DNA from 2 places in the Variimorphobacter sp. HTMS_6 genome. Region 2 is predicted to be linked to the other one. Evidence: predicted binding sites of a transcription regulator. Region 2 holds the regulator's gene; the other holds the start of a gene.
The links. The regulator HrcA, encoded in region 2, represses chaperone genes, less so after heat shock. The targets are predictions, from matches to a motif close to TGTTAGCACTCNNNNNNNNNGAGTGCTAACA.

Region 1 (16,391 bases), 1.7 Mb from region 2:
CCGCACAAAACGAACCAAATAACGTTCTGGAACGTTTAGTTACAAATGACGATGGACTTACTGGGGAGGTGGAGCTCGCCACTCCCCCATTAGACTACAGTCAGGAGCCAAATCAACCTAGACCTTTTGCTAATTACGATGTCCGGGTTGAAGCACCGAACTATGAGGTGCTTTTGTATAATGGCGTTGAAGTATTTCCTGATGTAACCGCCGAGCAGGAATCGATCATGACCCCAATCGAGCAAACACCTGGAGAACGCATCTATAACATTGATGCCAACACTCTATATGGTGTATATCCACCCAAAATCCCCGAGAGCGAAATCAAACCCACAGGCGAATCCGGAGAAATCGTATTAAACCGTGTTGTTGTTCCGGAATATGTTATTGTACATGATGGTGTACCTTCTTCCAGCGCTCAGGATTACTATGTCAGGTTTCGAGATTATATTAAAAATGTAGCCTCCAGTGAAATCTACTCCACCTGGCCGGAAAGTACTATTTATGCAAATGTCTTGGCAATCCTATCCTTTACTCTAAATCGTGTCTATACGGAATGGTATCGCAATCAAGGTTATAACTATACAATCACTTCCTCAACCGCATATGATCACAAATGGACACGAGGAAGAAACATATTTGCAAACATAAGCTTTATTGTAGACTCAGTATTTGTCAATTATATCTCAAGGCCGGGTGTAAGGCAGCCTTTATTAACGCAGTACTGTGACGGGCAAAGAGTACAGTGCCCAAGATGGATGACGCAATGGGGCTCTAAAAGTTTAGGTGATCAAGGCTATACCGCGATACAGATTCTACGAAACTTCTATGGTAATGATGTATTTATAAATACCGCAGCTGAAGTATCCGGTGTCCCTAGTTCCTGGCCGGGTGCCAACTTATCAACCGGGTCAAATGGAGAAAATGTAAGAATCATTCAACAACAGCTTAATCGTATTGCACAGGTTTACACTGCTATCCCCACTATAGTTGTTGACGGTCAATACGGTCCAAGAACAACTGCTGCTGTTAGAGCATTCCAAAACATTTTCAGTTTACCCGCAACAGGCGTGGTTGATCGCGCCACCTGGTACAAAATCTCACAAATCTTTGTTGCTATAACAAGAATAGCAGAACTCTAATCACACCTTCCTATTTAAATCATATTTTATAATAAGCGATAAACGAGGTGACGAAATGAATCCTTACTACTACAATAAGAACAAGTATAAAGCCATAAAGGTATATCCGACACAAATGAGCACCCAATCACTCGGGAGGATACGGGCACGTGTTATGGGCGCCGGGATGGTTCCGATTGAAAATGCTACAGTTACAATATCAACCACAGGAACACCAGAGCAACAAATCGCAGAGGTTAGAACCAACTCCTCGGGCCTAACCGAGATTATTGAGGTTCCTGCACCTCCCCTGGAATTTAGCCAACAACCCTCGGATCAACAACCATACGCTAATTACCGAATTAATATGTCCGCATCCGGTTTTGAACCAGTAGTAGTGCAAAATGCTGAGGTAATGCCAAATGTAACCGCGTTACAGGATGCAACTCTGCGACCCGAAGAACCGCAAGCACAGCCCGATCTCTATGTAGTTCCACCTCATACCTTATTCGGTGATTACCCACCCAAAATAGCGGAGGCTGAGATAAAACCAACCGGAGAATCAGGTGAAATTGTCCTTAACAGAGTAGTAGTCCCCGAATTCGTTATTGTACACGATGGTCCTCCAACCGACCGATCCGCTAGAGATCATTATGTTCGCTTTAGAGATTATATTAAAAATGTAGCCTCCAGCGAAATCTATTCCACCTGGCCGGAATCCACCATAACCGCCAATGTCCTTGCTATCTTATCCTTTACACTCAATCGTGTATTTACAGAATGGTACCGAAATCAGGGATTTAATTTTACTATCACCTCTTCCACCGCATTTGATCATAAATGGATTCCCGGTAGAAACATCTACGATAACATAGGATTAATCGTAGACAGTATATTTAATAATTATTTATCCAGACCCAATGTTAAGCAACCCATTTTGACACAGTACTGTGATGGAAACAGAGTGCAATGCCCGAACTGGATGACACAGTGGGGATCCAAGCAATTGGGCGATCAGGGGCAATCTGCAATTGAAATTCTGCGACATTTTTATGGAAACTCCATTTATATCAATACGGCCACCGAAGTGTCAGGGGTTCCCTCCTCCTGGCCGGGTTCAAACCTAACCATAGGTTCCTCTGGTGCTAATGTGAGAACCATCCAGGAACAACTTAATAAAATTTCAGAAAAGTATCCTGCAATACCTACAGTTGCAGTAAACGGTCAATTCAATAACCAAACCGCTGAATCCGTTAAAGCCTTTCAACAAATCTTTGATTTGCCTGCCAACGGAATCGTAGACTTCCCCACCTGGTACAAATTATCCGGCATCTATGTTGCAGTTACCCGAATGGCTGAACTGTGATTTTCATGTATGTATACCGTATATGATGTATACCGTACGGAAAGGAGAACCCTTACGGTGACAGAACTATAATGACCCATAACATATTTCATTCAAAAAGGACCAACACAAAATCCCTTGAAAGCGATTTAATGTTGGTCTTTTATTAAAATAATGTAATTTGTGTCTGAGTTGCCATTCCTTTTACCTGAATAAATGCCTGTCGAACAGGTGGAATCAATAATATTATTATCGTTGCGATTGCTTCCGGTACGATATAAGTTGCATTATATCCTAAGGAATAGATAATTGGATTCATACCCTTTGGAGTGTACATACTAAAGAACACAAATCCGGAGATTACATGGCTGATATATCTACCGAATACGCCTAGTACATATCCTTTAATTAATCCATTCTTTGATTTTGAAAATACTCCACTCAAACCTAAGCAACCGAATGCGATCGGGTAGTCTAATAACATTTGTACCGGATGCAGAATGGTAGGACCTAAAATCAGATTAATAAAACCATAAGCGATACCGGTAAGTACTCCGGCCTTGGTACCATATAGATAGCCAATCAAAGCAATAAACAGCATACTGAATAATGTGATAGATCCACCAAATGGCAGTTTCGCAAAGGTGATGAACGAAGTAACCACGGCTAATGTTACCGCCATTGCAGAAAATGCTAGCTGCTGAACTCTAATTTTTGACTTACTGTTTGAAAACGCAGCCATCGCGATAAATAAGATAGCCACAACAACAAAGAGTGCTATATTACCCGCTAGTGTAGGTGTGTAATAGGTTTCTGCGCCGGAACCTTCTTTCGTTGTTAAAAAATTCAAAATATCTTGAAACATAAAAAAACCTCCTTATGATTGCTTCGGAGGGGGCCACTTGAAATGCTTCCTTCCGCCGGTATTATCCGGATCAAGTAGTAAGGGTCAGTATGTAGTACAACATACCTCTCAGCCTGGGCTCCCCTAGCAAAATATATCATTTTATTTTGTCTCAGCTATCATAACGGATAAACCAAAGGATGTCAATAGGAGTATCCGAAGAAAATGAGAGGGCAGACAAAAATCATTTGCCTACCCTCTTAATTAATTGATTTAAAATAATGATTTTATTACATCATACCCATTCCAGGTGCGCCTGCAGGCATTGCCGGCTCATCCTTCTTGATATTTGCAACAACGGATTCTGTTGTTAATAAAGTGGATGCAACACTAGTTGCGTTCTGAAGCGCGCTTCTTGTAACCTTAGTAGGATCCAGAATACCTGCTTCTACCATATCAACATATTTCTCAGTTAAAGCATTGAAGCCAACGCCCTGTTTGCTAGCCTTTACCTTACTGATTACTACAGAACCTTCTAAGCCTGCATTGTATACGATGCTGTATAAAGGAGCATCAAGTGCTTTAAGAATAATATTTGCACCAGTTTTCTCGTCACCGTCTAATTTTGCAGCTAATTTAGAAACTTCCTTAGATGCGTGGATATATGCGGAACCACCGCCTGCAACGATACCTTCTTCCACTGCCGCTCTGGTAGCTGCAAGAGCATCTTCCATACGAAGCTTGTTTTCTTTCATTTCAGTTTCTGTTGCAGCACCAACTCTGATTACTGCTACACCACCAGCAAGCTTAGCAAGTCTCTCCTGTAATTTCTCTTTATCAAATTCAGAGGTAGTTTCTTCAATCTGAGCTTTGATCTGGCCAATTCTTGTAGTGATATCAGCTTTATCACCTTCACCATCAACAATAATGGTGTTTTCCTTCTGAACCTTAACTGATTTTGCACGACCAAGCTGCTCTATAGTAGCTTCTTTTAAGTCAAGACCTAATTCATCAGAAATAACTGTACCGCCAGTTAAGATAGCGATATCCTGAAGCATCGCTTTTCTTCTGTCACCATAGCCAGGAGCTTTTACTGCAACAGCAACGAATGTACCTCTTAATTTATTAAGAACTAAAGTTGTAAGAGCTTCACCCTCGACATCTTCAGCGATTATTAATAATCTTGAACCAGTCTGAACAATCTGCTCTAGTACAGGAAGGATTTCCTGAATGTTTGAGATCTTCTTATCCGTGATTAAGATATATGGATTCTCAAGGGTTGCTTCCATTTTATCCATATCGGTACACATATAAGCGGAAAGATATCCACGATCAAACTGCATACCTTCCACAAGATCAAGCTCAGTCTTCATGGTTTTAGATTCTTCGATTGTGATAACACCATCATTTGATACTTTTTCCATCGCATCAGCAACTAACTGACCAACTTCATCATCACCTGCAGAGATTGCTGCAACTCTTGCAATCTGCTCCTTACCCTTTAAGGAAGAGCTCATTGTTAAAATTGCTTCTACAGCAACATCAGTTGCTTTCTTCATACCCTTTCTAAGGATAATAGGGTTAGCGCCTGCTGCTAAGTTCTTCATACCCTCGGTAATCATAGCCTGTGCAAGAACAGTTGCTGTAGTTGTACCATCACCTGCTACATCATTTGTCTTGGTAGCAACTTCTTTCACTAACTGAGCACCCATATTCTCAAAAGGATCATCCAACTCAATTTCCTTTGCAATTGTAACACCATCATTCGTAATCAAAGGTGCACCGAAAGATTTATCAAGAACTACATTTCTTCCCTTAGGTCCAAGGGTTACTTTAACGGTATTTGCTAATTTATTCGCGCCGATTTCAAGCGCTGCTCTGGCTTCTGCGCCATATTTAATTTCTTTAGCCATGTTGTGTTTCCTCCATTCTATTCTTCTACAACTGCAACGATATCATTCTGCTTAACGACGATGAACTCTTCATCCTCCAATTTCACTTCAGTTCCCGCATATTTGGAGTAAATAACCTTGTCGCCAACTTTAACCTGCATCACAACTTCTTTTCCATCAACGATTCCGCCAGGACCAACAGCGATAACTTCTGCCTGCTGAGGTTTTTCTTTTGCTTGGCCGGGTAACACAATGCCTGACTTTGTTGTCTCTTCAGCAACTAATTGCTTCAATACTACCTTATCTCCTAAAGGTACAAGTTTCATGTTAAAATTCCTCCTTAATTAATTATTACTAAATTTTTCAAGGGAACCACAAACTCGGATAGTAATCCGTATTTGTTACGTGATAGAATTCCACGGTGTGCATTAATCGTGAATCTCACATTACCCTTAGCTTAAGAATTATTAGCACTCCATGTGGTCGAGTGCTAACTTTGATTATTATATTAGTAAATTTGCTTTTATAATGCAACTTCATTTCCATTAAAATATCATAGCAAATTTAGTAATTTCTCTCTCATACTCTTAATATCTCGCGATATCTCATTTTTTCTCATTTTTATGTTGATTTCACTGCTATCTTCTGTTCACACCCCATGAAATCTGTTATTCCATATGACTGATCCATTCGTTTAATGTAATGTTGCATCGAAGTCAAAATAGATTAATTTCACATATATAAAAGGCGCAAGAAAAAGTTATCACCTAACGGCAATAACTTTTTCAATTTCATACATACTAATTAAGTATATTCTTTATCAGTCATAATATACCATGTTTGACAAAGTTTAATAAATTTAAGCAATTACGTGAGCTTTTTAACTTCATTGTTAAGGGTTTATAGTATACTATTTGTCTTTTGCATGGATCTGGGTAATGCATCCTTGGCATTCTTCCAGGGTTCGTCTGCATAACGATAGTCAAATTTATTGATGAACCATTCTAAATCATCCCTTACTCTTTTCATATTGTCCAAGTAAAGAGTATTTAACTCCGTGATAAAACTTGATAATTCGTCACCTTTTAGATTGGTAGGAGCTTCTTTATAGAGCATTTTATAATGCTCAGAACAAAAGCCCTTTGATCCCTTGAATTTTTCCCGAAAGTCATGATCTGTATGATAAAGATGAAAGATTGTAGCAAGGTAACGTTGAAATGTTGTTTCTATCTTATCACAAACAAAGCAACTGTGTTCTATTGTATCTAAAAAATCAACTACGGGAGATTCCTCTGCCTTCTTACGAAACAGTGAGGTGGCAGAAATCTTGGTTCCTGAATGTTTTTCAACCATCTGGATCGTATTATCCATGTGTGATTTTAACATCAATGCCAATCCCAATCGATTTTGATTCTGATATAGCTGATTAAGGTGCTTCTCACAAAATCCCATACGCGAAGTCGCCCCCCTTATATCATCTTCCATATAACTAGGACCCATAGTATATTCTACCGCATCCGTCTCCAACTTTTTTTTCATTGCACACAGAGGACATTCGCATTCCGATTCAAAAGCTTCATTCACCGGGATAGTATATAATTTTTCTTTCAAAGTAGATACCCGCCTTTATCTTAGCAATTAATTCTTTTGATCCTTTATCAAATCCTTAATTTCTCTTGCCTTTTGCTTGATGCGCTCATTGGCATCTTTGGAAATCAATACTCTGGATATCCATCTGCCGGCTTCATCAAACTTTCCAATTTTTCTAGCTAATTCCGCCATTAATAACGTAATGGTAGTTTCATCCATTCCACACATCGGAAAATCTTCTTTACTGAAGGCTTCTCCAAAGCCTGCATAGGCTTTTGATAAGAAATCCTCTTCTTCTACTCTTAATTCTTCGATTGCTTGTTGATAATTCGGGAAATCCTGTGGTAAATTTTCTGATTTTCCTCTGATGACCCAGGCTGTTTTTAAGCAGGTATATGCTCGTTCCGAAATCTTTGATTTCTTTACAATTGCATTTACTAATGCCAACTTATGTCTGGATATTGCATCATCATAGGTAAATATATTACCGGTTTCCTTCAATCCTCTGAAGTTTGCCGAAATATTCGTTTTGATTAAATTAGACTGCGCTGAGGATACATATTTAAAAAAGCGATTTAATGCGGCAAATCCACAGGTAGGACAAACAATCGCATCATATTTTAACGGATCCATATTCTCATACAACGGTCTTAAATCGGTATCCAAAGATAGAAGCTTTACTTTACCGGACTTCACTGTCTTAGATTTAAACTCGTTATCACATACAGGACAGGTGTAGGTCTTGTCAAAGATGTTATCTTCTTCAGAAAATGCCGGTTTTTCATTCTCACCGGATTTCTTACCGTTTTCGCTATCCTTGGTTTCATAGATATCCATATTAGATAAACCACCGAGACCAAATTCCTCTAATCCAGAAAATATATTAGCCACTGCTAATCCTCCATTCTATAATGTACTTTACTGTTTATTCGGGTTGTAAGAGCTTTTCAATGACACAATTCGATTGAAAACCGGTTTTTCCGGGGTAGAATCTTTGGAATCCAAACAGAAGAATCCCTGTCTTAAAAATTGGAAGCTATCCGGTGCCTGCGCTTCATCTATACTTGGCTCTACGTAGCAATCCTTTAATATTGTTATTGAGTTAGGGTTTAAATTCAAGCTTCCGTCTTCATTATAAACACCCTTTGATTCATCTACAATATTCTCATACAAACGCACTTCCGCTTTCTTTGCTGATTGCGCTGCTACCCAGTGAATCGTACCTTTTACTTTTCTTGCATTAAAGCCGGATCCGCTCTTTGTCTCCGGATCATAGGTACAATGAACTTCAGTTACATTACCATTCTCATCCGTAATATAATCCGTGCAAGTTACAAAGTAAGCATTCATAAGACGAACCTCATTTCCGGGGAATAAACGGAAATATTTCTTCGGAGGCTCTATCATAAAGTCATCACGTTCTATATATAATTCTCTTGCAAACGGAACCTGTCTGGTGCCCATTGCTTCATTTTCCTGATTAGCCGGGGCTTCCAGATACTCAACCTCACCCTCTGGATAATTCGTAATCACTAATTTAATCGGGTCAAGAACAGCCATGATTCTAGGTCTCTTTAACTTCAAATCCTCACGGATACAATATTCTAACATTGCATAATCTACAGAACTTTGGCTCTTTGATACACCACAAAGCTCCATAAACAGTTTTAAAGATTCAGGGGTAAATCCTCTTCTTCTAAGAGCACTGATGGAAACCAATCTAGGATCATCCCATCCGTCAACAATACCTTCCTCCACTAATCTCTTAATATATCTCTTACCGGTAATTACATTTGTAAGATACATTTTAGCAAACTCAATCTGCTTCGGTGGAATCTCATATTCAAGTTCCCTTACCACCCAATCATAAAGTGGACGATGATCCTCAAACTCCAAAGTACAGATGGAATGAGTTACCTCTTCAATCGCATCTTCGATTGGATGAGCAAAATCATACATTGGATAGATACACCATTTATCTCCTGTATTGTGATGAGATACTGTCGCTACTCGATAAATAACCGGATCTCTCATATTCATATTCGGGGATGACATATCAATCTTTGCACGAAGAACCTTGGAACCATCGGCAAATTTACCAGCTTTCATATCTTCGAACAGCTGTAAGTTCTCTTCAATGCTTCGATCACGGTAAGGACTGTTCTTACCGGCTTCCGTCAGCGTTCCACGATACTCTCTAATCTCTTCCGCTGTAAGATCACAAACAAAGGCTTTTCCTTTTTTTATTAACTTAACCGCAGCCTCGTACATCTGCTCAAAATAATCGGAAGCAAAAAATAAGTGATCCTCAAAATCTCCGCCTACCCATTTTACATCCTTGATAATAGAGTCTACAAATTCTGTTTTTTCCTTTGTCGGATTCGTATCATCAAAACGAAGGTTGAACTGACCGCCGTATTTTTGTGCTAAGCCATAATTTAATAATATTGATTTTGCATGACCTATATGAAGATAACCGTTTGGTTCAGGTGGAAATCTGGTAACAATCTTCTTTACCTTACCCTCTTCCAAATCTTTATCAATAATCATCTCAATAAAATTTTTCGAAACCGTAGCCTTTTCCTCCGGCTCCAAATGATTGTCTTCCTTCATATTATTATTCTCCATGAAGAACCTCCCGATTGATAATTTATTTGAATTGAATCAATCAACTCATTTGTCTGTATTATTTATCATTAAAATACTCTTTAAATATAGGAATTTCAAGTAGTATCTTCCATAAAAATATTATTTTTATATAATAACACAGTTTAACTTAACTTAAAAGCACGAAATTGCAAAATTAGTTTACGCTAGTTCTAAGTGACTACAAGTAAATCTATCCCATTTTCGGTTCTTGGCTAAAGAAAGTATCTGCTTGATTGCACCCCACTAGTCATTGCAATGAAAAATTAATTAATAAAAAGCTATATTACTATGCATCACGCAACGGTAATATAGCTTTCTCTTGATCAGTGAAACGTACTTAACACTCTTTCCTGTTGAATTTCAGCCTTATATTATTTCGATTGTCCCTCATGCTCTTTTTTGTATTTCGCCAATAAAAGATCCAGCATTCTGTCATAGCTTCGTACTCCGTCCGATTGATTATTCGCCTTCAAATAAGTATCATTTATTTTATTGGATACCGTACTTATGGTTTTATTCTCGAACTTCGCCCAGTAATTGGAATTATCATCAAAATCCTTTTTTACACCTTCACTATATAACTCAGCCACCTCAAAATACAAATCCTGATTTGCTTCATATAAGGCATTGCCGGCAGTTACGAGAGCCAGCATTGTACCACTATATTGAAACTCGATATCCCCTGATTTCATTCCTGCAAGATAAGCCAAGTAATTTGCCTCGTCTTCTCTCATAAACCCATGCAAATGTGCCAGCTCATGAAGCATTGTAGAAGGGATACTATAATCCGGTATGTCCACATTCACATTTGCTTCCATCGTAAATGGAATAAAAACACCGGTAATCTCCGTTTGAGCCATTGCTTTCGACAGTAGTATTGGCTTTGGTGGTCCGTAATGCCCCTTGAGTATCGGATAATCTTTTGATAATGCTTCATACGCTTTGTTTGCCCGCTTCGCCAGTTCGTAATTATTCTCAGACAATTTGAATACTCCATTATCATCGGTGTCCTTAATCTTCTCTCTTAGGTCATTTGCTTCCAATGCCAAACTTTTAGTCAATGAATACAACTCCTGTACCGAGGATTTCTCTATTGTTAGGTTAGAATAATCCGCAAAGGAATATCGATAATAGTTAAGTCCTCCACACATCAGGAAGACGAACCATATTACACTTACTATACATAATAAATTAATCAAACCTTTTATAAATCGTTCTTTCCGATTCTTCTTATTAATAAACATTAATATTATAAATCGTACCAATAATGCGAGTAATATCGCCGGAAGTGTAACGATAAGAATTTCCGCGATTGAGAATGGAAATAATCCTGTTATCCATCCGTATACTTGTGAAATCCATTTATAAATATGCTTCGCATAGATTTGTTCCGCAAAAAAACTATTACTCCTTGCTAACAGAGTCAATAGTATTGATATAGGAAGTAGACTTAACAGATAAATGCGTTTATATTTTAAGATATGTTTCATACGAAATCCTCATTGAATATGTATCAGTGTCATAGTGCTAGTTATTGTTTATGTTATCGTAACACGAAAACCTTGCGGGTGCAATCACCTCCCCCTACTTCTTGAGGTGAAATGAATGGGAATAGAGTGATTCCTTGACAGGTAATTGAAAAGCGAGAGGATGCTTCTTCCATCCTCTCGCTTTAATTTAGAACTTAGGTACTACAGCACCCTTATATTTGTCATTAATAAACTTCTTAACTTCCTCACTTTGTAATGCTTTGATTAAAACTTTGATATCTTCTCTATTTTCATTTCCCTTTTTTACAGCGATAATATTACCATAGGTTTCTGCAGCTAAAGAATCTTTGCTTTCCACAGCGATCGCATCTTTTTCTACGCTTAAGCCCGCTTGAATTGCGTAGTTACCATTTACTACGCCTAAATCTACATCTTTTAAGGAACGAGCAATCTGAGCTGCTTCGATCTCAACAATCTTAACATTTTTTGAATTTTCTGCTATATCATTCTTTGTAGCATTAATGTCCGCACCATCCTTTAATTTGATGATACCATTTTCTTCAAGTAATAAAAGTGCTCTTGCTTCATTGGATGCATCATTCGGAACCGCAATCTGAGCACCATCTTTTAGTGCATCGATTGTTTTTGTCTTGCCAGGATAAAGACCAAATGGCTCATAGTGGATGATTCCCGCAGAAACCAATTCTGCTTTATGCTCTTTATTAAAAGAATCCATATAAGGTACATGCTGGAAGTAGTTCGCATCCAAATCACCGCTGTTAAGTGCTACATTAGGTTGCACATAATCGTTATATACTTTGATTTCTAATTTATAGCCTTCTTTTTCTACTAAAGGTTTTGCTACCTCTAAGATCTCAGCATGAGGTACTGCACTTGCACCTACCACGATGGTTTTATCAAATCCGGCTTTCTTACCGCAGCCTGCTAAGGATGCCACGATTAAGGTTAATACTAATAATGTACTTATCAGTTTCTTCATAATTTATTTCCTCCTAAGTTAGTTTATATTTAAAATTCAATTTCTGTTATCAGTATGTTACGAAAACAGATTTCCTATTATAATCTTCGATCAGACTTCTTCGTAATTGCTGATCCTATTTCCTGAATAACCTGTAAAATGATAATTAATAATATTACCGTGACTAACATAACATCTTTTTGATAGCGGTAATATCCATAGCGAATTGCGATATCACCTAATCCCCCACCTCCGACAAAGCCTGCCATAACCGTATAACTTAATATAGTAGAAACTGCTATTGCACTACCAATAATCAGGGATGGTTTTGCTTCTGGAATCAACACTTTATAAATAATCTGAAATGGGCTTGCGCCCATACTTTGTGCCGCCTCAATAACACCCTTATCAACCTCTTTCAAGGATGATTCAACAATTCTGGCTATGTAAGGCGCAGAAGATACAATCAACGGAATAACAACAGCAGATGCACCAATGGTTGTACCGATAATTGCTCTGGTTACCGGCATAATTGTAATCAATAATATAATGAACGGAACAGAGCGAACAATATTTACAATGACACCAATGATTTTATTCAAAATAGAGTTCGGAGTAATACCGTCCTTATCGGTGATAACAAGCAGGATTCCTATCGGCAACCCTATGATATATGCGATAAAGGATGAGAACAATGTCATATATAGGGTTTCAAGAATGCCCATCCCTATCGTTCCTAATATGGTTTCACTAAACATTATTCTTTACCTCCTCGTATGGAATTTGGTTCGACACAAGATAATTCAGTATTCTTTTTCTTCCGATATCATCATTTGGTAATTGAATAATCATTTGTCCGAATGCTTTCCCGTCAATGTCCTTGGTATCTGCAAATAATATGTTAACCGGTGTTTTACTTTCTAATACCATATTTGCAATAACCGGTTCGAAAGAGGTTCTGCCGTCAAATATTATCCTGCACTTATACTCTCCTTCAAAGCTCTCAATGTGTGTATCACCAGAGAATACTAATTGCTTTGCGATGGAAGACTGTGGTCTTACAAATACATCTTCTACCTCACCAAGTTCTGCGATACGGCTCTTATCAATGATTGCAACACGATGGCAGATTTCCTCAATCACGCTCATCTCATGTGTAATGACGATAACTGTGATTCCTAGTTTCTGATTTATTTCTTTTAATAGGTTTAATATAGATCGAGTCGTCGTAGGATCGAGTGCACTGGTGGCTTCATCACAAAGCAATACTTTAGGGTTTGTTGCTAATGCTCTTGCAATTGCAACCCTCTGCTTTTGTCCACCGGACAGTTGAGAAGGATAAGCCTTTGCTTTATCGGATAATCCAACCACCTCTAACAGTTCCAATGCTCTTGCTTTTGCCTGGCTTTTTGGTATACCTGCAATTTCCATCGGAAAGCAGATGTTCTGCAATGTATTTCGTTGCATCAGTAGATTAAACTGTTGAAAAATCATCCCCATGGACTGTCTGGCTTTTAAGAGCTCTCTCTCAGGTAAGGAACCCAAATCCGCTCCGTCAAAAACAACTGCTCCGGAAGTTGGGCGTTCCAGCAAATTGATACATCGTACCAAGGTACTCTTTCCGGCACCACTGAGTCCGATAATTCCAAAGATTTCTCCCTCGTTGATGGATAAGTTAATATCCTCCAAAGCCTTTACTTCATTGTCCTTGTTCTGAAACACTTTCCCCAGACCTACCAATTCTACGATTGGCTTCTCATTCATATTATCAAACCTCCACTTTCTCCAATTCATAATTTCATAATTTTATCATTCTACTAATTTCTCTTCCAGTATTCCCATTCGTTCCATGGTCTACTCGAAGCGCGCGCTTGAGAAACGTAGTATAATAAAGTATCTTCCAGCTGACACTTTGCGCCTGAGCAGTTGCGAAGCAAAACTTCATTGCCGCGAAGTACGCATCCTGCCTGGAAGGCTTTTTGTATAATGGGATAATGAGAATGTCCTATTACACAAAAAAACAGGAGTGCCTTGATAAGCCTCCTGTTTATGAAATCATTCTTCCGAAACACAAGCTTTATACTTATGTTAGCGGCATGACAACATCACATTCACTTATCAAGTAAACATGTTTCACCGGCATGTTACACATACCGCACATATTAACGCACATAGTGACAAATGATGTTCTCATCGCTTTCTCCTTCCGAATGTATACTATTTATATATGAATTGATGCGCTAAGTATACATTACCGCATTAACGTTTGTCAATACTAAATTATTGAAATTGGATTTAATTAATACCAATTATTGGAACAATTGGTATGTAATGGTACTGTATTCGCACCCAAAATATATTCTAATATTGTGGGAGGCCTAATATAAAGCGATATACCTTTATGATAAACCGATAATTCTATCGGTCACGAATCACCTCATCCGGCATCACCTTTCCAATTAGAAAGTCAGAATCCGGGTTATGCTTTAGAATGTTTTTATGGATCGAGGCATCACTGTGATTCGCATAACAATAGATACACCCATTTATACAGGTGTTGTAAACACCAATATCTACGCTTTGGATGCACCGGCATCCCGGTCGTTGACTCTTATCCTTCTTCTCATTGATTGGATGGCCACAGATTCTTTCTATAAGATCACGATCAATACATGCTACCGAAGTCACTTCAATACCGGATGTCTCCACGATCTCACAACAGGTTTGAAGATTAATCCCATATCTATGTGCTATCTTTGATAAATGCATTGTTAATTCACTCATCTGTTCCTGACTAATCGCGGTAATAATGCTCTCTTTAACCTGTTTACTCAACTTACGATAACTATCAACGAAACTAATCATGCAAACATTCGTATATCCACAAAGAGCTTTACAAAGCTTCTCAAATTCCACACAATGATAGATAATATCCATGCTCTGGTTGATAATGATTGGATCATAACGCCAGATCATTCTTTCTTTACCGATTTGATCCGATAACTGCTGAAAGGTGCGAATTATTTCTTCCTTGGGTCGCAAATTCCGTTCAATATCCTTATGATAAGGTGTTAATGTAAACTGGAAATAATAGTTGTAATGTAGTAAATCAATCATATGCAACTTATCCAACATCGGTGCCGGATCCTTTGTCCAAAATACGATGCAATCAATCGTATCCGGCGATAACTTAATCCTGCTGATTTGAGAATGATTAAGCGGATTTTTGGTCAGTACATACCCTTCCTTTATACGATTTAAAAACCAATCGGAGTAATAGCATGGTATATCCGTTCTTCGGGAAGCGGAAAGAATCATATTTGTTCCTCCTTAGAATAAAAAGCACGATTGAATAATCAACCGTGCTTAATCGTTTATCAAATATGCTTATTGAACAAGCTCACATCAAAATCCTATAAAATAATCGAGGCGACAAGATTTGAACTTGCGACCTCTGCGTCCCTAACGCAGCGCTCTAGCCAAGCTGAGCCACGCCTCGAATTAACTATCTAAGCCTACGGAATTAACCTACCGCCAAAGACAGCAAAGTTATTATATTACGTGAGCCAAACATTTGTCAATAAAAACATGAAGTAATTTTTATAACTATAAATGGTAATTAAAGGGCGCTACCTACCACTAAATGATGTTCATTTGACTCTCGATCAAACGTAAATCACTTCATGCTTAACAAAAAATGCCGCCAAAAAATGGCGGCATTCTCTATCTTAATTAATATACTTTTTCAATTTGTGCTGTATCAGAAGATGTCGGAGAATTCGATGCATATGTAGCACCTGTAGGATACATTATACTAGTAAATGATACACCTTGAGGTGGAGTGGGATGACATAAGCCTAGGCAATGTCCAATTTCATGACAAGCAACACGTTTTGCTGTCGTTGGTGTCAACGTAGTACTGAGGTATACGATACAATTATTCCAACTACTGGTTGGTGGGTTAACTTGATTTGTTACAAGAGTGCTCCCAGAATAAAGCTCTGTATAACCGTTAACTCCCGAAGCCCATGATGGAAAAGTTCCCTTTGCTTTAAACACGATAGTAGCGCCTGAAGCAGAATAAACTCGTGTTAATTTAACTTTTGCTTTCGTTGAATTCTGTGCAGTTGCAGTCACCCACTGCTCCGCTGCATCGTCAATTGCCCCTGCAAATAATGCTTGGCTAGCAGTAGTATCAATATAGTATGTAAGATTTGCTACACTACCACTTTGCAATTTGTAACTGTAGACATAATCAAGTGAACTAGCATCTGCTTTGATACTAAAAATCGAGGATACAAGTACAAAAACCATTAAAAACGATATAACTCTTTGCAATTTCATTTTACCAAGATGTTTCATTTTTAACCACCTATCCTTTCTTATATAAATATGTCATATTTTAACATATTTAGTTTATCACCAAATATAAAGCTTGTCAATATATACTTAGCAAATAATGTAAACAAATGGCGTATTCT
Region 2 (16,391 bases):
CTTAATCAACAAAGAGGAAGTGGATGCATTAACCTTTATCGTTCATGCGGAAAGTGCTTATGAACGCGGAAGAAAAATGTGTGAGAAGTTAAAGGAAGAGATACCTAGACAGCTCTTTGAAATCCCGATCCAGGCAGCGATCGGAAGTAAAGTAATTGCTCGTGAGACCGTAAAGGCGATGCGTAAGGATGTACTTGCAAAATGCTACGGCGGTGATATCACCCGTAAGAAGAAGCTTCTTGAGAAGCAAAAAGAAGGTAAGAAGAGAATGCGTCAGGTTGGTAATGTAGAGATTCCGCAGAAGGCATTCATGAGCGTTCTAAAATTGGATGAGGATTAGAGTACACGCTTATCCATTTAGTAATTAAAATTTTGTTTCTGGATAATGACAGGCAATCGAATAACTCAATTAATGAATAGATTAATTGGTAAAGTAGATTTCATATGTTTAAGTTAATATAGGGACAATATAAAGTAGGCTGTTTGCGTATTTGTATTCTATAAGTGATGTGGTAAAATAATAATTATCATTCAAACACTTTGGAGTACGAGATACGAAACAGCCTTTCTAATATAATAAGGGTGATATCTGAGCTGGATTATAAGGTTACAGTTCACGAGTAATGAGTCTTCGCACCAGAAAAAAGCAGAATGAGTAATGAGACTTTGCATCAGAGAAAAACAGAATGAGTAATGAGTCTTTGCATAAGAAGAAAACAGAATGAGTAATGAGACTTTGTATCAGAGGAAAATAGAATGAGTAATGAGTCTTTGTACCAGATGGAAATAGAATGGCTAATGAGACTTTGTATCAGGGAGAAAAAACAATGAATAATCAGTATGTGTCACAGGGAGAAAGTAAAGTGAATATAGAGCTTATACCACATGAAAAAAGGAATAAGAAGAAAATACGTGACCTAGGAATCTATATACACATCCCTTTTTGTGCGAAAAAATGTGACTATTGTGATTTCTTATCCGCTCCCTGTACGGACAAGGAGATGAAGGAATATTTTGAAGCACTTTACGTAGAGATTGAGCAATACCGTGGACAAATGAATTCCTATGTGGTTCCGACCATATTTATTGGTGGCGGAACCCCGTCCGTTGTTGCATCTTCTTATATAGAAAGAACTCTGATTTTAGTAGGAGAGATATTTCACATTGATAGGTCCAGATTGGAAGCAACAATAGAGATAAATCCGGGTACCGTAACGAAGGAGAAGCTGAAAAGCTATCAAAAAGCCGGTATTAACCGAATCAGTTTTGGCTTGCAATCTACGAATAACGAGGAACTTAAAGTATTAGGAAGGATTCATACCTTTGAACAATTTGAGCAAAATTATCTTCTTGCCAGAGAATTAGGGTTTACAAATATCAATATCGATTTAATGTCGGCACTTCCCGGACAAACCTGTGAAAGCTGGGAGAGGACGTTAAATCAAGTATTACAACTAAATCCAGAGCATATCTCTGCCTATAGCCTGATCATAGAAGAAGGGACCAAATTCTATGATATGTATAGTGAAAGGGCAGAGAGTCACGAACTTTTACCGGATGAAGAAACGGATCGACAGATATACCACCGAACAAAGGAATTACTAATAAATAGTGGCTATCATCGCTATGAAATATCGAATTATTCAAAACCGGGCTATGAATGCAGGCATAATCTGTCCTACTGGATCGGTATAGAGTATTTAGGATTGGGACTTGGTGCTTCCTCCTATATGGACGGAGCTAGGTTCTCGAATGTAGATGAATTAGGAAGGTATATTCAGATATGTAATCATAAAACTGATGTCAATATAATAGAAAGAATAGATGAAAAGAGTGGTAAAGAAGAAAAAAATAGTGAGAAGATAATAGAGAAAGCTACGAGCTCCTTTGAAATAAATGATAACAAACTCTTTAATCATAAGAACGATATGTTATTAAATCTTCACAAAGATTACCACATTCTCAAAAAAGAAGAGCGGATGGAGGAATTCATGTTTTTGGGTTTAAGAGTCTGCGCAGGAATTGGTAAGAGTGATTTTTGTAATCGCTTCCGGATGCCAATTGAAGAGATATACGGTACAACACTGGAAGCGTTAACTACGAAGAAGCTGATTGTCAACGAAGGGGATAATATTAAGTTGACTGAGTATGGTGTAGATATCAGTAATTATGTACTTGCTGAGTTCTTGTTAGATTGATATTGATACGGAGGAGAAAATGAGAAAATATTCAGTTTTATTAATGTCATGTGTATTAACATTATTAATAGTGTTTGGATTGCAGTCATCACTTTTTGTGATAAGAACGGATATTGGAGTTTCAGGAATTATAATATTGGCAATATTATTTGTTTTATCTGTTCTATCCATGATTTGTACTAGATTGACCTTACGTTCCCGCGAAAAACAGTCTCCTTACACTCCTATATTCTTGATCGGAACGGGAATTCTTCTTTTTATTACAAATATGATTAATTTAGGAAGATTTTTATTTGTAGTTAATATTAATATAATGGGCGAAGTACTCATGTTTACATTTTTTATGACAGGAGCAATCGTATATTATATCTGGTTTTGGTATAGGAATAGTTTATGGCTTCTGCTAATAGCCGGTAATTCTCATACTGCAGCATTTTCACAGATAAAATACCTCATTCCCAAGGAATATAAAGTTGAGTTTTGTATTATTAATGCGATATTGGGATTGTCAATCTATGCTTTTATGATTTATCGATTTTGGAGAAGGTACAAGCTGGAAAAATAGTCTTACATAATTGATACAAAAAGAGATATGAATAAGATTACATTACTCCAATATACTAATCAATAACGCAAACTTATCATGTGATAATTCTAGAACTTCTTGTCATGATATGCGCCAATAATCAAAGAAAATTACTTGGTATGATTGTGAAAACATTAGAATAGGAGTATATAATGGAACGTAAATCGAATGAAGTTATAAAAAATGAGGTACGAAATGGGAATATACGAGGAATATTAAGAGCAGATTTATCTGCGCAAGAACAAATAAAGGAAGAAATTCTAATGGATGGGAATGAGTTGGCGAGTCAACCGGCAACAAACCGAGCTATTAAAGTAACCCCAACCGTTGATTTGCAAAAGGATTCCTTGAGTTAGTGAATAGGAATGAGCGGATGCACAAGAGGATATAAAAACAATCGATTGTGCATCCGCTCGTTTTTTATTTCATAATTCTACTTATAAAATATAATGAGATAATGTACTAAAGATAAAGCTTATAATTTTAAATTTTTCAAAAACCATACCAACTAAAAGTGCCAGTATGAGAATTCTGATCCCTTTATGATGACTATGCCCTACTGAAAACAATATTAACAGTACAATTGCAAAAATTACATTTAGTAGCTCTGTTACACATTGTTCGAAAAAAATATAGCTGTAAAAACGATATCCCAATGTAAATAACACTGCAACCGGTAAAGAAGCAATTATATCTGAAAAACAACCATTTCCTTTGCCATACCATATAATCCAGGCACAAATTGAGGATGTAAATGCGAATATAATCCAGTATAAAATTACGGAAGTTGAGTAAAAGCCACATATAAAACGGCTGTAAAGATAGTAACCAGACAACATGGCAAGAAAAAAACAAGTGTTATTAATCATGGCATATAGAGGGGTATAACTATACATTGCAATAATAGTTGCGATAAAAATCCATATTCCCAGGCTTGTAGTTATGTATGATATACAATGAATGAATGCCCCATATACTCCAGCATTGCTTGCAACGGTATCACTATATTTTGAGATAATTCCAAATATAAATCCAAACAATACGATAGTAATAAAAAATATGACTATATTTCTTTTTTTGATGTGATGCGCAGGTTCTCTAATCGCATTTAATTTTTCTTTCATTGGATGTTTCTCCTAAATAATCTATTATAGTGTTCGGTGTGAATTCACACGCATTATTTTCAAAATCATCTTACATCATATCTCATAATTTTTCCATACCGTAAAGAGGTATTATTTAGTTCGTTCTAATTTTATGTAATCATATTCTCTTTATATTGTTGGATCGTGCGATTCATTTTACCAAGGATAGATATTATGTATCTTTGAAGAATTCTCCAGTTTAGAATTAGTTTCTTCTTATATAATAACTTGTAAAAGCACTAGATTAGAGAATGATTAAAATTCGTGATTTCATCACAATAAATTTATAAAATGCCTTGACAAAAGAAATGGGTAGTGATATTTTATATATAGAAATTAGCACTCTACTTGATTGAGTGCTAACAATACAAACGAAGGTGTCTTATACGAAGAGGAATTGAGGGCTGGTTATGCAAGAGTTGGATGAGCGAAAACTTAAGATTTTGCAAGCTATTATTCGTAATTATCTGGAGACCGGTGAACCGGTCGGTTCAAGAACCATTTCAAAATATACCGATTTAAACCTTAGTTCCGCAACAATACGGAATGAGATGGCTGATTTGGAGGAACTCGGATTTATTATTCAACCTCATACTTCAGCAGGACGCATACCTTCCGATAAAGGATATCGGTTATATGTTGATATGCTATTGCAGAATAAGGTTCAGGAAGTAGATAATATGAGAGAAATCTTAATCCAGAAGGCAGACCGTCTTGAGAATCTTCTTCAACAGGTAGCGAAGTTACTTGCAGTAAATACACAATATACAACTTTGGTTACGACACCTCAATATAAGAAAAAAGTTAAATTCATACAGCTTACGGAGATGGATGAGAATCAGTTGCTTGCCGTAATCGTATTTGAACGTAATATTGTAAAGAATAAAATTATCAATATTACGACCACACTAAGTAAAGAAACTTTGCTAAAGCTTAATATTATAATTAATACATTTTTACAGGGCTTGGATTTAGGTGAGATTACGTTGCCGGTGATATCACAGATGAAGGATCAGGCAGGAGATAATCGCAATCTGGTAAATGATATTTTAGATGCGATTATGCAGGCAGTGTCCGAGGAAGATGATTTTGAGATGTATACCTCGGGAACCACCAATATCTTAAAGTACCCGGAATTAAGTGATAAAGAAAAAGCAAGCGATCTGCTCTATACACTAGAAGAAAAGAAAGCACTTTCTGATTTTATTCAGGATAAGATGGAAGATGAGGAAAGCAGAGGAATTCAGGTGTTTATCGGCGATGAGACTCCGGTAGAATCAATGAAAGAGTGTTCCGTTGTTACCGCGACCTATGAGATTGAAGAAGGAGTATATGGTAAAGTTGGTATCATCGGACCCAAACGAATGGATTATAAGAAGGTGGTTAGTACCTTACAATCCCTGATGCAACAGCTGGATGATATATTTAAAAAAGAATAATTGACGTTGACCATGAGAAAGGTGGTTTATAAACGGTGGAAGATATGGATAAAACTATAGAAGTTATGAAAGCAGCGATGGAAAAGGAGAAAGTGATGAAAGACAATTCGAATGAAACAATTGCAAACGAAGTTGGCGATGAGAATATCAATGATATTTTAAATGACAATGTAGTTGAGGAAACAGATGAGATACTTGAGGGTGAGGTTGAAACCGATGGAGAAGCTAATCCCCAAGCGGATGATGCAACAAGTGAAGGAAAAGCAGACAAAGGTGTAAAATCATTTTTCAAAAACAATAAGTCAAAGGAATTATCAGCAAAAGATCAAAAGATCGAAGAGTTAACAGATCGACTGATGAGAAATATGGCAGAGTTTGATAACTTCCGTAAACGTTCTGAAAAAGAAAAATCAGCCATGTATGACATGGGTGTGAAAAGCATCATAGAGAAGATCCTTCCCATCGTTGATAATTTTGAAAGAGGTTTTAGTACCATAACCGAGAAGGATAAGGAAAGTGCCTTTGCTCAAGGAATTGAGATGATATATAAGCAGCTAATAACCGCGCTTGATGAGATTGGGTTAAAGCCGATTGAAGCAGTGGGAAAAGAATTTGACCCGAACCTGCATAATGCAGTAATGCACGGGGAGGATGACAGCTTAGCTGAGAATATCATATCGGACGAATTCCAAAAGGGTTATATATATCGTGATATGGTGGTTCGCCACAGCATGGTTAAGGTAGTTAATTAATTCATATACACATGATTCAAGCAGGAATTACGAATGAATCAAAAACATTTTTAATCAATTACATGTTAACAAATTATAAGAAATATAGGAGGAATTGAACATGGGTAAAATAATTGGTATTGACTTAGGTACAACAAATTCATGTGTAGCCGTTATGGAAGGCGGAAAACCGGTTGTCATCGCAAATACAGAGGGTGCAAGAACTACACCATCCGTAGTAGCATTTACTAAAACAGGAGAGCGTCTGGTAGGTGAGCCTGCAAAGCGTCAGGCAGTTACAAATTCCGATAAGACTATTTCATCCATAAAGAGACACATGGGTACCGATTTCAGAATAAATATCGATGATAAGAGATATTCTCCACAGGAGATCTCTGCAATGGTTCTTCAGAAATTAAAGGCAGATGCAGAAAGCTACTTAGGCGAGAAGGTTACAGAAGCAGTTATCACTGTTCCTGCATACTTCAACGATGCGCAAAGACAGGCAACAAAGGATGCGGGTAAGATAGCAGGTCTTGATGTTAAGAGAATTATCAACGAGCCTACGGCAGCAGCATTAGCTTATGGTCTTGATAATGAGCATGAGCAAAAAATCATGGTATATGATTTAGGTGGTGGTACTTTCGACGTATCTATCATCGATATCGGTGACGGTGTTATTGAAGTTTTAGCAACCTCCGGTGATAACAGACTTGGTGGTGATGACTTCGATGATAAGATTACAAGATTCATGATTGAAGAATTCAAGAAATCTGATGGTGTTGATTTATCCACGGATAAAATGGCTCTTCAGAGATTAAAGGAAGCAGCAGAAAAGGCGAAGAAGGAATTATCTTCTTCTACAACAACAAACATTAACCTTCCTTTCATTACTGCAACCGCAGAAGGACCAAAGCATTTTGATTTAAACTTAACTCGAGCAAAATTCGATGAGTTAACTCATGATTTAGTAGAAAGAACTGTAATTCCGGTTCAGAATGCACTTCGTGATGCAGGATTAAACGCTTCCGATGTTAAGAAAGTATTATTAGTTGGTGGTTCTACTCGTATTCCTGCAGTACAGGATAAAGTAAGACAATTAACCGGTCAGGAACCTTCTAAAACATTAAATCCGGATGAATGTGTTGCAATCGGTGCTTCCATCCAGGGTGGTAAATTAGCAGGCGATGCTGGTGCAGGTGATATTCTTCTTCTTGACGTAACTCCATTGTCATTATCAATCGAGACTCTTGGTGGAGTAGCTACAAAGTTAATCGAGAGAAATACGACTATCCCTACTAAGAAAAGTCAGGTATTCTCTACAGCAGCTGATAACCAGACAGCAGTTGATATCAACGTAGTACAGGGTGAAAGACAATTTGCAAAGGATAACAAGAGCCTTGGACAATTCCGTCTGGATGGTATCCCTCCAGCAAGAAGAGGAATTCCTCAGGTCGAAGTTACCTTTGATATCGATGCGAATGGTATCGTAAATGTTTCTGCTAAGGATCTTGGAACAGGTAAGGAACAGCACATTACCATTACAGCTGGATCCAACCTCTCCGACTCTGATATTGATAAGGCTGTTAAGGAAGCAGCTGAGTTTGAAGCTCAGGATAAGATTCGTAAGGAAGCAGTAGATGTAAGAAATGATGCAGACTCCATGATATTCCAGACGGAGAAGGCTTTAACAGAAGCTGGTGACAAGATTGATGCGGATGCAAAAGCAACGGTAGAAGCAGATCTTACAAGATTAAAAGAATTAGTTGAAAAATCCAATCCTGAGGTTATGTCCGAGGGTGAGGTTGAAGACATCAAAGCAGCGAAAGAAAAATTAATGACCGACGCACAGGCATTATTTGCTAAGTTATATGAGCAAAGCGGAGCAGCAGGTGCAGGCCCTGATATGTCAGGTGCAGGTGCAGGTGCTGGTACAGGAAATGCTGGCGGAAACAATGATGATGTTGTGGATGGAGATTACCGCGAGGTATAATTCATTGTAGGGGCATACCCATTGTAAAGTGAAAAGAGAAATTCCGGTCACAGAATGGAGTTTCTTCCATATTAATAAATTGAGGCATAAGGCGGTCAGGATTGACTGCCTATTTGCCGATTTACACAAACCAACAAAAGGGTAAGACATACATTGTTAGTATGAAAGGTGAAGGAAAGATGGCAGATAAACGCGATTATTATGAGGTCTTAGGTGTCAATAGGACAGCGACGGATGATGAATTAAAAAAGGCGTATAGACAGATGGCTAAGAAATACCATCCCGATACCAATCCGGGGGACAAAGAGGCAGAGGCAAAATTCAAAGAAGCTTCCGAAGCCTATGCTGTACTTAGCGATGCGGATAAGCGCAGACAATATGATCAGTTCGGGCACGCAGCTTTTGAAGGCGGAGCAGGTGGAGGTGCCGGTGGCTTCGGCTTTGAGGGAATGGATATGGGAGATATCTTCGGGGATATCTTTGGAGATCTATTTGGTGGCGGACGTTCCAGACGTGCGAATAACGGTCCTATGCAGGGCGCTAATCTACGTACATCTGTCAGAATTACATTTGATGAAGCGGTATTTGGTACAGAGAAGGAATTGGAATTAACATTAAAGGATGAGTGTGGAACCTGCCACGGCTCTGGAGCAAAACCGGGAACATCATCCGATACCTGTCACAAATGTGGTGGTAAAGGTCAAGTGGTTTATACACAGCAATCCCTGTTTGGTATGGTTCGTAATGTTCAGACTTGTCCTGATTGTAAGGGAACCGGTAAGATAATTAAAGAAAAATGTCCGGATTGCTATGGCTCTGGCTACATTAGCAGCAAAAAGAAAATTAAAGTTACCATTCCGGCAGGTATTGATATCGGTCAGAGTGTTAGAATCAGAGGAAAAGGTGAACCGGGTACAAATGGTGGACCAAGAGGAGACTTACTTGTTGAAGTAGATGTAAGTAGACATCCGATCTTCCAACGTCAGGATTATGATATCTACTCAACCGCTCCGATTTCCTATGCAACAGCTGTTCTTGGCGGTGATGTAAGAATTAGTACCGTAGACGGTGATGTTCTTTATACCGTTAAACCGGGAACTCAGACTGATACAAGAGTTCGCCTTCGTGAAAAGGGTGTGCCGAGTCTTCGTAATAAAGCGGTACGTGGAGATCACTATGTAACTTTAGTGGTGCAGATACCATCGGGACTCAATTCAGAGCAGAAAGATCTTTTGCGAAAGTTCGATGATGCCATGAATGGAAAAACAACACCGGAAGCTCCTGAAGGTGATAAAGAAAAAGGAAAGAAAAAATTCTGGAAATAAACGATAAGACTTAAAGGCAAAAGACATTAAGGTCAAGGACTTTAAAACTAAGGACTTTTAAAACCACAAATTTTGGTATCCTTATTACGTCTTCGATGAATTCGCTGTGTTTCACTAATGGAGTTGTCATATAGTTATAGCAGGGTCAAAAAGGCGAAAACTCCTCGCTTCGCTCGTCAGACATTCAATTTTTTGACCCTATACTATATTCCAACTCCATAAGTGAAAACATCAGCTCTTTCATAGGCGAGTAATAAGGATATCAAATTTGTGGTTTCCTTTCGTTCGTGGATTATAAATGGCTTTTAAGTTAAATGGTTTTTCACTTTAATTTTTAATATGGTTTATTCATAAAATTTTTCCTCACCGAAGGGAAAAAAGGATGATTGTTTGTGATGTTTCAGTTGGTCATTGATTAGAGGAAGTTATATATTTGATATTTCTTGCTTCGAGTTTAGTTGAATAAAGAGAGTAATAATGATACGAATAAGCGGTAGTAATAAGTGGTAGAATTATGTAATAGAAATATCTAAGTGAAATACTGAATGAAATACCTAAGTGAAATACTGAGTGGAACAAACTAGTATTGTAAGGACTATTATGATATTAAGAAATGTTAATTGGTTTTATTGAGTAATGGGATTATGGTTTTTTACTATTTATATATGATTAAAATACGATTACACCCCAAATTTGTGCTGACGCCCAAATTCGCGGGTATTAGTAGCCTGGAGGAATAATATGAAGTGGACGAAATTCACCTTGGAGACAACGACGGAAGCAGTTGATCTTGTGAGTGATTTGTTAAATGATCTTGGGATTGAAGGAATTGAGGTTAGTGATAATCTTGGTATTTCGGAAGAGGACAAGAAAAAGATGTTTATAGACATCCTTCCTGAGCTTGAAGAGGATGATGGTTCTGCAACCGTAAGCTTTTATATTGATACGGAGCAAGATTCTGAGCAGGTTTTAAACAGTGTGAAAGAAGGACTGAAAGAGATGTCTGCTTATGTCTCGGTCGGTAGTGGTGAGATTACGATATCCGAGACAGAGGATAAGGACTGGGTGAATAATTGGAAGGAATTTTTTAAGCCTTTTCGTGTGGATGATACCATCGTCATAAAGCCGACCTGGGAAGAGCTTACGGATGTGAAAGAAGATGATTTGGTCATTGAGATAGACCCGGGAACTTCCTTTGGAACCGGAGCACATGAAACAACAAAACTTTGTATTATTGGCATGAAAAAGCATATCAAGCCGGAGTCTGTAGTTTTGGATGCAGGTAGCGGAAGTGGTATACTATCAATTATTGCAAAGAAGTTGGGTGCAAAAGAAGTCATGGGAATTGATATTGACGAGAATGCGACTAATGCTGCGATGGAAAATGCCCAAGTGAATAAACTATCTTTACAAGAGGGTAATTTAACCTTTGTCACAGGTAATATGATTGAGGACGATGGAATTCGAACAAGCCTAGGTGAGGAAAAGTACGATATGGTGGTTGCGAATATTCTTGCAGACGTTATAATCCCGCTGTCCGATGTTATCGGTGAGAATTTGAAACCAGGTGGCATCTTCATTAGCTCGGGTATTATTAATATGAAAGAAGAAGCAGTTCGAAATGCACTTGAAAAAAATCATTTTTCGATTCTTGAAGTAAACAGAATGGGAGACTGGGTATCCTTTGTTACTAAAAAATAATTTTATTGTTATAATCTACAATATAAAAATTGTGATGAAATAATCTGATTCGGATACAATAATATCAGACCTGAAATCAAGGTGAAAAGTAATACATTTTCCATATAATTATTATTTCATGTGGTGAAATAGGTTTAGATGAAAGGTATGGTATTATTATGAGTAGAAATAAAAGCTTCATGCCGGAAGATGAAAAAGAAGAAATTGCAAAGAATTGGGTGTGTATAATAAAGTGAAGCAAAACGGATGGGGCGAAGTTTCCTCTAAGGATTGCGGTAATATCGTAAAAAAGGCATTCGAAAAAACAGAAAAGTACGGGTTGAAAAAGTAATATTAATGTTTCTATCTGAAATGTAATCGAGTGATAGCTGCGCTGGTTACATTTCTTTTTTTAAAATGTTATTGAACATATGTTCTGAATCATATATAATACTTATGGGAAATGTCACATATGCTATCTGTGCAGGAAGGTAATTCAACCGTTACATAAGGTGTTCTTGCGTACATTAACTATTACAAGGAGAAAATCATGCATCGTTTTTATGTAAATACGAATCAAATTAATGGCAGCACAATTACAATTGAAGGTCAGGATGTAAATCATATAAAGAATGTACTACGAATGAAGCAGGGTGAGGAAATTGTAATTTGTAATGGACACGGAAAAGATTGTTATTGTATAATTAGTAAGGTATCTGACAGTGAGATTTTGGCAGATATTCAGTCGGAACAAGACACCGGAACAGAATTAAAGACAAAAATCACACTTTTTCAAGGACTTCCAAAGAAGGATAAGATGGAGCTCATCATTCAAAAAGCGGTTGAGCTGGGTATATATGAAATCGTACCGGTGATGACGAAGCGTGTTGTAGTGAAGCTGGAAGATAAGAAAAAAGAAGCGAAGAAACTAGAGCGCTGGCAGGCAATTGCAGAAGGAGCAGCAAAGCAATCCGGGAGAGGAATTATTCCGAAGATCCTGCCGGTACAAACGTATAAAGAAGCATTAAAAAATGCATCCAATATGAGCATTGGAATTATTCCTTATGAAAATGCAAAAGGAATGCAATATACCAGAGAAGTTATAGACAATCTGTCACGTCATTCCTCCATCGCAGTGTTTATCGGACCGGAGGGTGGTTTTGAAGATGGGGAAATAGAGCAGGCTACCCAACAGGATATCATTCCGATAACCCTGGGAAGGAGAATTCTGCGTACAGAGACGGCAGGACTTTGTGTGCTGTCTATGATGGTATTAAAGTTAGAGGAGTGATGGCAGGGGTTGGTGCCTCATTTCGTTGTAAGGTAGGAGGTAGGTATTATGGAGATACAGCTTTGGAGAGAAATTCTAGACCCATATTCCTTAGCAGTTGATGAATTAGTAACGAAATTTAACCATATCATAGATGAATACAGACATGTGGGGGCGTACTCACCAATAGAGCAGGTAACAGGTAGAGTAAAAACCATTTCAAGTATTCTTGAGAAATCCCAGAAGAAAGGGATTGATTTAAAGAATTTTGAGAATACCATGGAGGATATAGCCGGTATTCGAGTTATCTGCCAGTTTGTTGAGGATATTGATAAAGTAGTTGATATCATTAAGATGAGATCGGATATGCGAATTAAGAGTGAGAAGGATTATATTAGTAACCGGAAGCAAAGTGGTTACCGTTCTTTTCATCTGATAGTGTACTATGATGTAGAAACGTTAAAAGGAAAGAAGGAACTACAGGTCGAAATTCAGATTCGCACGCTTGCGATGAATTTTTGGGCAACGATTGAACATTCTCTACAATATAAATACAAAAAGAATATGCCGGAACATATCAGAGAACGTCTGGCTTCCGCTGCTGAAGCAATATTGATATTGGATCGGGAGATGTCTGCAGTTAGAGATGAGATTATGGATGCGCAAAATTCATTTACCGTAAAAGCGAATATCGTTGCGGATATACTCACCAATATACAGAACCTGTATAAAGTTGCGAATAAGCAAGAGGTTGTTAAGATACAGGATGAGTTCTTTCGTATCTATCAGAATGGGGATCAAGAGGAGCTTAGAAAGTTCAGCGATGAACTGGATATGATATCTGCCCGATATAGAGCACAGAGCTTAAGATAAAAGTACATTAGAAATCAAGCATATTAACAGAGTTTCATTACGAAATATACTAATGGAGTGAGATAATGAATTTACCAAAATTATTTGAGGACAGAATGAGAGAACTTTTGGGGGAGGAAGAATACGAGGAGTATTTAAAGTGTTACTCAAAGCCACATTACGGTGGCTTGAGGGTAAACTCCTTAAAATCAACCCCGGAGGATTTCGAAAAGATCTGTCCTTATTCTATAAAGAGAATCCCCTGGGTGAAGAACGGATATTATTATAATACGGGAGAACAACCCTCTAAACACCCATATTACTATGCCGGATTATATTATATTCAGGAGCCGAGTGCGATGACACCGGCTAGCCTGTTACCGATTCAAAAAGGGGACAAGGTACTTGATATCTGCGCGGCTCCGGGTGGAAAGAGCACTGAGCTTGGAGCAAAGCTAGGCGGAGAAGGAGTACTGGTTTCGAATGATATCAGTAATTCGAGGGCGAAGGCTCTATTAAAAAATATTGAGTTATTTGGTATCCGTAATGCGCTAGTTGTTTCAGAGGCACCGAGTAAGCTGGCTCAATATTTCCCGGAGTATTTTGATAAAATATTAATTGATGCGCCATGTTCCGGAGAGGGAATGTTTCGTAAAAGCCCTGCTATTATGAGAAACTGGGAGCAATACGGTGTTGAATATTATAATAAACTTCAGAAGGAAATTATCCTGTTTGGAGCGTCTATGCTAAAGCCCGGTGGGTATATGCTTTATTCTACTTGTACCTTTTCTCCGGAAGAGAATGAAGGAACGATAACCTATCTTCTGGATCAATGCCCGGAGTTTCGCGTGGTTAATGCAATTCCTGATGAACAGGTACTGAAGGAACTTGGATTGTCGTTTGAAGGGTTCGATTTTGGAAAACCTGAGTGGGTAGAAGGCAGAGAAGGAAGAGAAGAGTTAAAACATTGTATTCGCTTATGGCCGCACAGGATTAACGGAGAGGGTCACTTTGTAACCTTATTGTATAAGGAAAAGGCAAATGATCAAGACATAGTTGACGGTAAGGATGAAGAAATTGTTCCATCTGAAACGGACACGAATTTGAACTGTGATGAAGAAAAATATAGCAACGGGAATGGATCCAAATCGCTTACCAAGAAGAAAGAATCGAAGCAAAAACATGCAAAAGACAATGTAATATCAAAAGCTTCGATGAATAACATAAACACATTGAAGAAAGCAGTTAATTCCCTATCTGAGGAAGCAATGGAATTTTTAAAGGAACTGCAATGTTCAATTGATTATAACCAAATCGTGGTACGTGACGAGCGGGTTTATCTATTACCTTACGGACTGCCAAACTTGAGCGGGCTTCGTATTCTCAGACATGGTTTATTGCTGGGAGAGATGAAGAAGCAACGTTTCGAACCGTCACAGGCGTTAGCGAATTCCTTAAAAATAACCGATTACAAGAAAACAATTCGTATGTCTGTGGAAGATCCGAATGTAATTCGTTATCTAAAATGTGAATCCATCGATCTAAATCAGGAATATTCGGATGGCTGGTATCTCGTATGCGTGGAGGAGTATCCGCTAGGATGGTTAAAGATTGCCAAGAATAATGTTAAGAATAAGTATCTCCCAGGGTGGAGATGGGTTTAATAATACGCAAAGGTAGGAGGAGAGTGTGATGGGAATTCGTTTGGATAAGTACCTGTCGGATATGGGAGTTGGTACGAGAAGCGAATTAAAAACATGGATTCGCAAGGGTCGGGTAAAAATCAATGATGAGATATGTAACAAGCCTGACACAAAGGTGGATATTCAAAGTGATATCATACTCTTGGATGATAAGAAGGTCAATTATGTTGAATATGTTTACTATATGCTTCACAAACCTACCGGAGTAGTTTCTGCTACGATAGATAATGTCAGTAAAACAGTTATGGAGCTTATTCATGATAAACAGGGCAAGGAATTATTTCCGGTGGGAAGACTGGATAAGGATACGGAAGGGCTTTTGCTTATCACCAATGACGGAGAACTGGCTCATCGGCTATTATCTCCGAAAAAACATGTGGATAAGGTTTATTATGCGAAGGTGAAGGGGATTGTAACAACAGAAGATATCAAAGCCTTTGAAGAGGGAGTAAACATCGGAGAGGAGAAGCTTACCATGCCGGCTCATCTGAATATCCTTTTCTCCGGTGAGATATCAGAGATTGAGTTAACGATTCAGGAAGGAAAATTCCATCAAGTTAAGCGTATGTTTGAAGCGGTTGATAAAGAAGTGATTTATTTGAAGAGGCTTTCCATGGGTGCTCTGAAGCTGGATGAAAGACTTGCCCCGGGTGAATACCGTGAGCTGACGAAGGAAGAACTTGATAATCTTAATTCAAATAGTTAAACTCGGAATCCTTGATTGGTTAATATAAACAAATATGAAATAGATAAATCTATTTCTTGACTTTGGTTTTGATAAAGTAATTAGAGATAAACTTGATAAGACACAATACAGAATATACAGTAGAATGGATGTGAATAGAATGCTAAAGGATATAGATGCAGTGATTTTTGATTTGGACGGTACCTTGGTTGATTCCATGTGGTTGTGGAAGAGCATTGATATCGAATATTTAGCTCGTTATGGAATAGAATTGCCGGACGATTTGCAAAAATGTGTGGAGGGAATGAGCTTTTCAGAGACAGCGGTATATTTTAAGGAGCGCTTTGGAGTTCCAGACCCGGTGGATGTAATCAAAAGTGATTGGAATAAGATGGCTTGGGATAAATATCTCCATGAGGTTCCGCTAAAAGAAGGCGTGCTGGATTTCTTAAAGCATTTAAAGGAAGAGGGTATCCCTGCAGGAATTGCCACCAGTAACTCGAAGGAATTGGTATCTTTAGTAATAGAAAAATTAGGTGTGGAAGAGTACTTTTCTTCGATTCGAACTTCCTGTGAGGTAGCCAAGGGAAAACCTTCTCCAGACATTTACTTATTAGTTGCAAAGGATCTTGGTGTTGATCCGACCAGATGTCTGGTCTTTGAAGATATCTTGACTGGTGTGATGGCAGGGAAGAATGCAAATATGAAGGTTTGTGCAGTGTATGATGAATATTCTGCTGGGGAACAGGATGAGAAGATTAAAATGGCGGATTACTATGTGATT

Region 1: AC6IWN_RS13465 (co-chaperone GroES) is a predicted target of HrcA. The motif match lies at 5,668-5,698, and genes of this name have one in related genera.

Annotation. Positions count from the first base shown of each region.
Region 1 is NZ_AP046094.1:2,981,832-2,998,222, forward strand. It holds gene AC6IWN_RS13445 (peptidoglycan-binding domain-containing protein) at 1-1,142, shown strand, start outside; gene AC6IWN_RS13450 (peptidoglycan-binding protein) at 1,258-2,487, shown strand; gene thiT (energy-coupled thiamine transporter ThiT) at 2,633-3,331, opposite strand; TPP riboswitch at 3,362-3,466, opposite strand; gene groL (chaperonin GroEL) at 3,601-5,223, opposite strand; gene AC6IWN_RS13465 (co-chaperone GroES) at 5,241-5,528, opposite strand; gene AC6IWN_RS13470 (DUF6062 family protein) at 6,103-6,813, opposite strand; gene AC6IWN_RS13475 (DUF2225 domain-containing protein) at 6,841-7,683, opposite strand; gene AC6IWN_RS13480 (glutamine--tRNA ligase/YqeY domain fusion protein) at 7,711-9,420, opposite strand; gene AC6IWN_RS13485 (DUF3810 domain-containing protein) at 9,813-10,931, opposite strand; gene AC6IWN_RS13490 (MetQ/NlpA family ABC transporter substrate-binding protein) at 11,119-11,931, opposite strand; gene AC6IWN_RS13495 (methionine ABC transporter permease) at 12,009-12,671, opposite strand; gene AC6IWN_RS13500 (methionine ABC transporter ATP-binding protein) at 12,661-13,674, opposite strand; gene AC6IWN_RS13505 (DUF1848 domain-containing protein) at 14,329-15,228, opposite strand; tRNA gene AC6IWN_RS13510 (tRNA-Pro) at 15,335-15,409, opposite strand; gene AC6IWN_RS13515 (matrixin family metalloprotease) at 15,643-16,272, opposite strand.
Region 2 is NZ_AP046094.1:1,277,016-1,293,406, forward strand. It holds gene lepA (translation elongation factor 4) at 1-340, shown strand, start outside; gene hemW (radical SAM family heme chaperone HemW) at 828-2,198, shown strand; gene AC6IWN_RS05720 (hypothetical protein) at 2,218-2,763, shown strand; gene AC6IWN_RS05725 (hypothetical protein) at 2,937-3,140, shown strand; gene AC6IWN_RS05730 (hypothetical protein) at 3,222-3,908, opposite strand; gene hrcA (heat-inducible transcriptional repressor HrcA) at 4,340-5,368, shown strand; gene grpE (nucleotide exchange factor GrpE) at 5,446-6,120, shown strand; gene dnaK (molecular chaperone DnaK) at 6,221-8,092, shown strand; gene dnaJ (molecular chaperone DnaJ) at 8,272-9,417, shown strand; gene prmA (50S ribosomal protein L11 methyltransferase) at 10,159-11,118, shown strand; gene AC6IWN_RS05760 (16S rRNA (uracil(1498)-N(3))-methyltransferase) at 11,648-12,388, shown strand; gene AC6IWN_RS05765 (GTP pyrophosphokinase) at 12,437-13,240, shown strand; gene AC6IWN_RS05770 (RsmB/NOP family class I SAM-dependent RNA methyltransferase) at 13,306-14,883, shown strand; gene AC6IWN_RS05775 (pseudouridine synthase) at 14,912-15,628, shown strand; gene AC6IWN_RS05780 (HAD family hydrolase) at 15,768-16,391, shown strand, end outside.